2 regions of the Variovorax sp. 10L421 genome follow, and region 1 is predicted to be linked to the other one. Evidence: riboswitches for the same ligand, from Rfam matches in the RefSeq annotation. Region 1 holds a riboswitch; the other holds the start of a gene.
What was found. Region 1 has a riboswitch for cobalamin ahead of AC1DFC_RS28215 (TonB-dependent receptor). Riboswitches for the same ligand answer to the same signal wherever they lie in the genome.

Region 2: another riboswitch for cobalamin. It lies ahead of AC1DFC_RS04500 (TonB-dependent receptor domain-containing protein); the one in region 1 lies ahead of AC1DFC_RS28215 (TonB-dependent receptor).

Annotation. Positions count from the first base shown of each region.
Region 1 is NZ_JBFTJJ010000037.1:32,438-36,510, reverse strand. Features, by position in the region: gene AC1DFC_RS28230 (cation:proton antiporter domain-containing protein) at 1-915, shown strand, start outside; gene AC1DFC_RS28225 (hypothetical protein) at 927-1,331, opposite strand; gene AC1DFC_RS28220 (hypothetical protein) at 1,486-1,707, shown strand; cobalamin riboswitch at 1,795-2,073, shown strand; gene AC1DFC_RS28215 (TonB-dependent receptor) at 2,203-4,073, shown strand, end outside.
Region 2 is NZ_JBFTJJ010000002.1:102,046-106,118, forward strand. Features, by position in the region: gene AC1DFC_RS04495 (cobyrinic acid a,c-diamide synthase CobB) at 1-409, opposite strand, end outside; gene AC1DFC_RS04500 (TonB-dependent receptor domain-containing protein) at 394-2,310, opposite strand; cobalamin riboswitch at 2,399-2,658, opposite strand; gene AC1DFC_RS04505 (ClcB-like voltage-gated chloride channel protein) at 2,714-4,073, shown strand, end outside.

The DNA of each region.
Region 1 (4,073 bases):
CGCGAGTCGCAGTTCGCCCATCGCGCTGCGCAGGAGTCGTTGCCGCTGCGCGATGCCTTCGCAGTGCTGTTCTTCGTGTCGGTCGGCATGCTGTTCGATCCCTCGGTGCTGATCGAGCGGCCGCTGCAGGTGTTGGCGGTGGTGCTGGTCATCGTGCTGGGCAAGTCGCTCGCGGCTTGCGCGCTGGTGCTGGTGTTCCGATACCCGCTGGGCACCGCGCTCACGGTGAGCGCCAGCCTCGCGCAGATCGGCGAGTTCTCGTTCATCCTGGCCGGGCTGGGCGTATCGCTGGGCCTGCTGCCGGTGGAAGGGCAGAGCCTGGTGCTGGCGGGCGCGCTGATCTCCATTGCCACCAACCCGCTGTGGTTCAGCCTGATCGTGCCGATGCAGAAGTGGCTGCACGCCCATTCCTCCTTCGCGCGCGGACTCGAATCGCGCGATGACCCGCTGGCCGAACTGCCCATGACCACCGAGGCGAAATACCTCTCGCGGCAGGTGGTGCTCGTGGGCTACGGCCGCGTGGGGCGCCGCATCGCGGCCGAACTCGACGCGCACGACATCCCGTATGTGGTGGCCGAGCAGAACCGCGAACTGGTCGAGAGGCTGCGCGAGGCCGGTACGCCGGCCGTGTGGGGCGACGCGGCCGATCCGGCCGTGCTGATCCAGGCGCACATTGCGCGTGCCCGCGTGCTGGTGGTGGCCACGCCCGACGCCATGAACGTGCGCCAGATGATGGAGACGGCCCGCACGCTCAACCCCACCATCCAGACCGTGATCCGCAGCCACAACGAGCAGGAGGCCCGGCTGCTCACGCAGGAGACTTCCGCCACCGTGTTCCTGGGCGAACAGGAACTGGCCCAGGCCATGGCGCGCGACGTGGTCCAGCGGGCCGTGTCGATGGCCGTGCCTGCTTGACGCCCGTGCCGTCAGAGGTCTTCGATGACCAGCGTGCGGTATCGCTGGGCGATGGAATAGGGCACCGTGCGCACCAGTTCCATCAGGCGTTCGGCCGTCGCGCTGTCGCGGGTCCTGACCAGCAGGCCGGTGTGGCCTTCGTTCGCCAGCTTGGTAAAGGCGCGTACGGTCGCGGCATCGGTGCCGGCGGACGGCAACGGATCGTCGGAGCTTTTCACGGTCGGGGTGATCTCGGCCAGCACCGTTTGCGCGGGAAGCAGGTAGACCTCGTCCCCACTCATGCCTTTTTCGATCAGGCGGTGACCGATGCGGTTGGCATCTTCTGCGCTCGGAAACATCACCATCGAGTAGCCGGTCGGGTAAAAGGCGCCGCCGATGCTCGACCGCATGTTCGGTTCAAGAGTGAAATGCTTCATGATGCCTCCTGGCTCTTTTGAGGTTCTTCGAAGATCCCTGACTACAACATTAGGCCGCGCGCGGGTCGGGCTCTGTAGGAGAACCCCGAAAGCACTGTCAACCGCATGCGTTCCCCGCCCATTCAGGACAGACCATCCCGTCACGCCCATTTCCATGTCCTTATCAAGAAACGTCGCACTCACCGTCCATGAACTGGAAGCGGGCGAGTTCTATTGGGTGCTGATGGAGGCGGTCGACGACACGCCGGGCGAAACCTCCCACGTCTACATGCCGCTGGAGGCCGCCCAGGATCCCTACGCCACCTACTCGAATGCGCTGGTGGCGGGCGTGGCCGTGCTGCGGCGGCTGTTCGGACCCGACGGGAAGCCCGCCTGAAGTTCTGGCGCAATGCGGCTTGCCGCAGGCCGTTCCCTATAATCCCGCCCGCCCTGGTGTGTCAGTTCTTATTAACTGACTTGCGCCAGGCAACACGGTTCGAAGGTGCCCCGCACGCCATGTGATGGCCACGGGGTTAAACGGGAAGCAGGTGCGCCGCGTCGATCTTGACGCGTCAATTCCTGCGCTGCCCCCGCAACGGTCGGCGGATCTGGAAACCCTCACGCCCATGCCTGCTTCCACGCAGGCATGGGCAGCCACTGCGCATCGGCGTGGGAAGGCGAGGGTTTCGGCCGCGGTGTGCAATCCCACAGCACACCGCGGCGCTCCGCGAGCCCGGATACCGGCCTTCGCAACCGCCTTCGGACGCTGCGGGAGTGCGTGTCCGGGCCTGCCGCCTCGCGCTCGCGCGGACCGCCGCAGTCCCTTCGCCTCTTCCGTTGCTTCCTCTATCGGTCGGGAGCCTGCGGGGACGCAGGTCGCAGGAGAGATCAAATGGGTCAGCAAGCATCGCCGGCGCGCGATTGCATGGGTACGCCGCTGCGTTGGGCGCGCCTTTCGGGTTTCTCATTGGGCTTGGGGCTGGCCTTCGGGCCTTCCGCCGGCTTCGCGCAATCGCCGGATGAAGCGGCCGGCAGCGGCCATGGTTTGAGGCCGGTGCAGGTCGAGGCCGAGCGGCACACGCCGCTGGTCATCGACGAACCCTCGTACACCGGCAGCCGCCTCGGCCTCACGCCGCTGGAAACGCCGGCCAGCATCGAGGTGCTGACGGGCGACACCATCCGCGCGCGCGGCGACGTCTCGGTGATCGACGCCGCTACCCGCGCCACCGGCATCACCGGCTCGCCCGGCCCCGGCAACGGCGGCACCGCCATGGCCGCGCGCGGCTTCTCGGGCCACGGCTCGGTGATGCAGCTGTTCGACGGCACGCGCCTGTATGCGGGCGCGGGCACCGTCACCTTTCCGTTCGACACCTGGTCGGTCGATCGCATCGAGGTGCTGCGCGGCGCGGCCTCGGTGATGTACGGCGAGGGCGCCATCGGCGGCGCGATCAACGTGGTGCCCAGGAAGCCCACGCGCGGCCCGATCCGCAACGAGGCGCTCGTTACGCTCGGCTCCGACGCCACCCGCCAGGTGGCCTTCGGCAGCGGCGGGGCGATCGACGACAGGCTCTCGTACCGCTTCGACATCAGCCACCGCGCCACCGACGGTTTCATGCAGCGCGGGGAGGCCGAGAGCCTCGCCGTGGGCGCGACCGTGCGGCTCGACGTGTCGCGGCAGCTGCAGTTCACGCTGTCGCACGACGAAGGCAGCCAGTCGCCGCAGCGCTACTACGGCGTGCCGCTGATCGACGGCCGCCTGGGCAGCCAGACGCTGCGCCAGAACTACAACGTGGACGACGCCGAGATCAAGTACCGCGACAAGTGGACCCGGCTCGACGCGCAGTGGACGCCCAACGATGCCGTCACCGTGCGCAACCAGCTCTACCGGCTGGAGAGCAAGCGCCACTGGCGCAACAGCGAAACCTACACCTACAACGCCGCCACGCGGCGCGTGACGCGCGGCGACTACCTGGAGATCGGCCATGACCAGGAGCAGATCGGCAACCGCACCGACGCCACCTTCAGGCATGGTCTGTTCGGCCTGGCCAACCAGGTGCTGGTGGGCTTCGATGCGAACCGCATCGACTTCACGCACACCAACGACTCGCCCTATGGCGGCCGCTCGGTGGTCGACCCCTTCGTCTTCAACCCCGGCTACTACGCTTCGCCCGTGGCCTACACGCCGCGCTACAAGACCAGGACCAGCACCTACGCCTTCTTCGCCGAGGACAAGCTGGCCTTCAACCAGCAGTGGTCGGTGGTGGGCAGCCTGCGCTGGGATCACGCGAAGATCGCGCGCACCGACCTGTTGAACGCCGCCAACAGCTTCGGCAAGACCTTCGAGTACGCCACCGGCCGACTCGGCGTGGTCTATGCGCCCGATGTGTCGCAGTCTTTCTATGCACATGTGGCGCGCGCGGCCGATCCGCTGGGCTCGCTGGTCACGACCTCGACTTCGCAGGCGGCCTTCGACCTCAGCACCGGCAAGCAGGTCGAGGTCGGCTACAAGCGCCAGCTGGCCGACAACCGCGGTGCCTGGACGGTGGCGGCCTATCGCATCGAGAAGAACAAGCTGCTCTCGCGCGACGCGACCGACCCGACCATCACCCAGCAGATCGGCAAGCAGTCGTCCGAAGGCGTCGAGGCCACGCTCGACCTGGCATTGACATCCACGCTGAGGCTCGAAGCCAACGTCGCCAAGCTGCGTGCGCGCTACGACGACTTCAATGAGCTGGTCGGCCAGTCGCTGGTCTCGCGCACGGG
Region 2 (4,073 bases), on a different contig from region 1:
GCGCATCGATCACCGCGAGCACCGGCAGGCCGAAACGCTCGGCAAGGTCGGCCGCGCTGGGCGTGCCGTCGAACAGACCCATCACGCCTTCGACGATCAGCAGGTCGCATTCGGCCGCTGCGGCGCGCAGGCGCGCCCGGCAATCGGCCTCGCCGGTCATCCAGAGGTCGAGCGAATGCACCGGCGCGCCGGTGGCCAGCGCCAGCCAGTGCGGATCGAGGAAATCGGGCCCGCACTTGAAAGCGCGCACCCGGCGGCCCTGGCGCGCATGCAGCCGCGCGAGCGCCGCCGCGACGGTGGTCTTGCCCTGCCCCGAGGCCGGGGCAGCCACCAGCACGGCGGCGCACGAGGCCGCCTCGGCACCGGCGGCGCCGCTTCGTGGCGAGGGTTGGCTTAGTGAGGCGTCCACTTGAGACCGACGTACGCAGTGCGGCCGGCATTGGCGTACAGCCGCGCGTACTGGTAGTCCTTGTTGCCCACATTGTCAACGCGCGCCACGAGGTTGAGGTCACGCGTGATCTGCGTGGAGGCCGACAGGTTCAGCACGGTGTAGCCGCCGAGCTTCACGCTGTTGGCTGCATCGTCGTAGCGGCGGCTCGATGTCTGCACCTCGGCGCCCAGCGTCCAGCCGGCAATGCGCCAGTCGGCGCCCAGGGTGGCGTGGCGCTGCGCGCGGCGGGCCAGCAGGTTGTGGGTGGCGAGGTCGCGCGGGTCCTGGAAGTCGAACGAACTGCGCAGCGTGACGTCGCCCAAGCGCTGGCTGCCCGACAACGTGACGCCCTGGTAGCGGGCGCGCGCGGTGCTCGAGTAGCAGCCGAACGAGGAGGCGCAGCCCTTGGCCGTTCCATCGAACCCGATCAGGTTGCGCACGCGGCTGCTGTAGACGACGATGCCCGCCTGCGTGGCGCCTTCGGTGAACTGCAGGCCCAGCTCGGCGTTGCGGCTCGATTCCGGCTTGAGCGTGGCCAAGCCGAATTCACTGAAGCGCTGATACAGCGTGGGCACGCGGAAGGCCGTGCCCGCAGAAGCCGTGAAGCGCAGCGATGGCGTGATGGCATAGCCGTAGGCCGCGCTGCCGGTGGTCTTGCCGCCGAACTCGCTGTCCTTGTCGTGGCGCACGTGCAGCTGCAGCGAATGCGGGCCCTGCACGAAGCCGTAGCCGAGCGAAATCGCATCCTGCGAACGATCGCGCGACAGCAGCTTGGATGTAGTGGTGGGTGCGTTTTCGAGTGCGTCCTCGCGGCGTTCGAGCGTGGCCGTCACCAGGTGCGGGCCGAAGCGGAACTCGTTCTGGAACAGGTAGCCGCGCAGGTTGGTTTCGGTGCGGTAGAACGAAGGCTGCGTCTTGTAGACCGACTGCGAATCGGTCACCTGCACGCGGGTGCTGTAGACGTCGTTCCACTTGGCTGACCAGGTCAGGCCGGCGGTGCGCAGGGTATTGGTCGACTCGTCGTCGCGAAACAGGATCGGCGGCCTGGTCCTGTAGGACACGGCGGCGTCGTAGCCGGCCTTGGCCTCGCTGGTGAGCAGCGTGGCATCGATGCGCTGGTCGGGCGTGATCTGGAAGCCCAGCTTCACGTTGCCCGAGGTGCTGGTGTAGCCGTCGCGGTCGGGGCTGGCGTAGCCGTCCTTGACCACGTTGCGCTTGTTGGCGGGCTGCACGTTGTAGCCCTTGCTTTCTTCATGCGCCACGCCGAACGAATAGTCGAACAGGCCCGACTTGCCGCTCACGCCGCCTTCGATCTTGCGCAGGCCGTTGCTGCCGAAGCCGATGCCCGCGTAAGGCGCCACACCCTCTTCGCCGCGCCTGGTGAAGAGCTGGATCACGCCGCCGATGGCATCCGAGCCATAGACCGCGGCGGCCGGGCCGCGCAGCACTTCGATGCGGTCGATCTGCGAGAGCGGAATGCCTTCCCAGCCGGCGCCTCCGGTCGATTGCGAGTCGATGCGCACGCCGTCGAGGTAGACCGCCGTGAAGCGCGTTTCCGCGCCGCGGATGTACAGGCTGGTGGCGTTGCCCAAGCCGCCCGAGCGCGAGATCTCGATGCCGGGCAGGCGCGAGAGAACGTCGGCCACGCCGGTCGCGCCGCTGCGCTCGATGGTTTGCCGGTCGACGATGGACACGTCGCCCACCAGGTCCGACAGCGCCTGCGGCGTGCGGTTGGCCGTGACCACCGTTTCGCCGAGCGTGGGGGCCTCCTGTGCATGGGCCAGGCCGCCGAAGGCGGTAGCCAGCGCCAGCGGCAGGCAGGCGTGGCGGAAACGGCGCGCAGGAGCGCGGCCGCGAGAAAAGCAAACGTGGGAAATCATGGAATGAGCCGAACGAACGTCAATACCCCTCGCCGGCCTCCCCGCCGGCGCCTGGGCGCCATGGCCGCCCCATGCAACGATCACGCATGCGGCAGCCGCCTTGTTGGCCGGTATCCGGGCTGGCAGAACGACCCCTGCCGCCTTCCCAGGCGCCTGTTTCAGGGCACCCAGTGGCTTCGATGGAAAGGGGTTGGCGCCTTGCGGCGCCGTCTGCTTGACCGTTGCGGGGGCAGCGCAGGCGGCTTCGGCCTTGTTCCGACCTGATGAGGTCGGGGGCTTCCACTCCTGCTTCCCGTTGAACCGCGGCGCGTGAACCACGCCGCAGGCACCAACGGGCGGGATTTTAGAGCCTGCCGGCGGCGGGTTAATTCGAAAGTTGCGGTCGCCGCTAACATCGGCGGCCATGATGCGGCCCGCCTCGGTTTTCCTGGATCTTCGTTCAGCGCTGCAGCGTCTCTTCGGCATCTCGGGCTGGCAGTCGATGCTGCTGTGGTCCATCGGGGCCGGCCTGCTGGGCACGCTGGCGACCGAAGTCTTCCGCGCGGCGCTCCTTGCCTTCGAGCACCTGGTGCTCGGGCCGGGCGAAGGGCTGGTGGCGATGGCGAAGCACCTGCCGTGGTGGGCGCGCATTGCCTGCCCCACGCTGGGCGGGCTGGTGGCCGGGCTGCTGCTCGTGCTGGCGAAACGCGTCGCGCAGCGCAGCGCCACCTCCGACTACATGGAAGCCATCGTGCTCGGCGACGGACGCATCCCGGTGGCGCAGACGCTGGCGCGCAGTGCGTCGTCGCTGGTGAGCATCGGCAGCGGCGGCTCCATCGGGCGCGAGGGCTCGATGGTGCAGCTGGCGGCGCTGGCGGCTTCGCTGTTGGGGCGGGTGTTCCGCTTTCCGGTCGAGCGGCTGCGGCTGCTGGTGGCCTGCGGCGCGGCGGCGGGCCTGACCGCGGCCTACAACGCGCCCATCGCCGGCGCCTTCTTCGTCGCCGAGATCGTGCTGGGCTCGATCGCAATGGAGAACGTGGGGCCGATCATCATCGCCTCGGTGGTCGCCAACGTGGCGATGCGGGCGCTGCCCGGCTACCAGCCGCCGTACAGGATGCCGGCGTTCCCGGAGATCCATGGCGCCGACGTCATGCTGTTCTGCGTGCTCGGCGTGCTGCTGGGCTTTGCCGCGGTCGGCTTCCTGCGTGCGCTGCAGGGCAGCCGCGCACTGTTCTCGCGATTGCTGCTGACGCTGCCGTGGCGGCTGGCTTTGGGCGGCTTGGTGATGGGCGTGGTGTCTGTGCCCGTGCCCGAGGTCTGGGGCAACGGCTACAGCGTGGTCAATGCGGTGCTGCACACGCCCTGGCCGTGGACGTTGATCGCGATGGTGCTGGCAGCCAAGGCGGTCGCCACGCTGGCCACGGCCGGTTCGGGCGCGGTGGGCGGCGTGTTCACGCCCGCGCTGTTCTTCGGCTGCATGGTGGGTGCGCTGTTCGGCCAGGGCGTACAGGCGCTGTGGCCGGCCGCAAGCTCGGCGCCGTTCGCCTATGCCATCGTCGGCATGGGTGCGTTCCTGGCGGGCGCGACGCAGGCGCCGCTGATGGCGATCCTGATGATCTTCGAGATGACGCTGAGCTACCAGGTCATGCTGCCGCTGATGGCGGCGAGCGTCATCGCATATTTCGTCGCGCGCTCGGCCAACGCCGGCTCGATGTACGAGATCACCCTGCGCCGCAACGAACAGCGCGACGCACAGATGCGCTTGCGCGGGCTGCACATGCGCG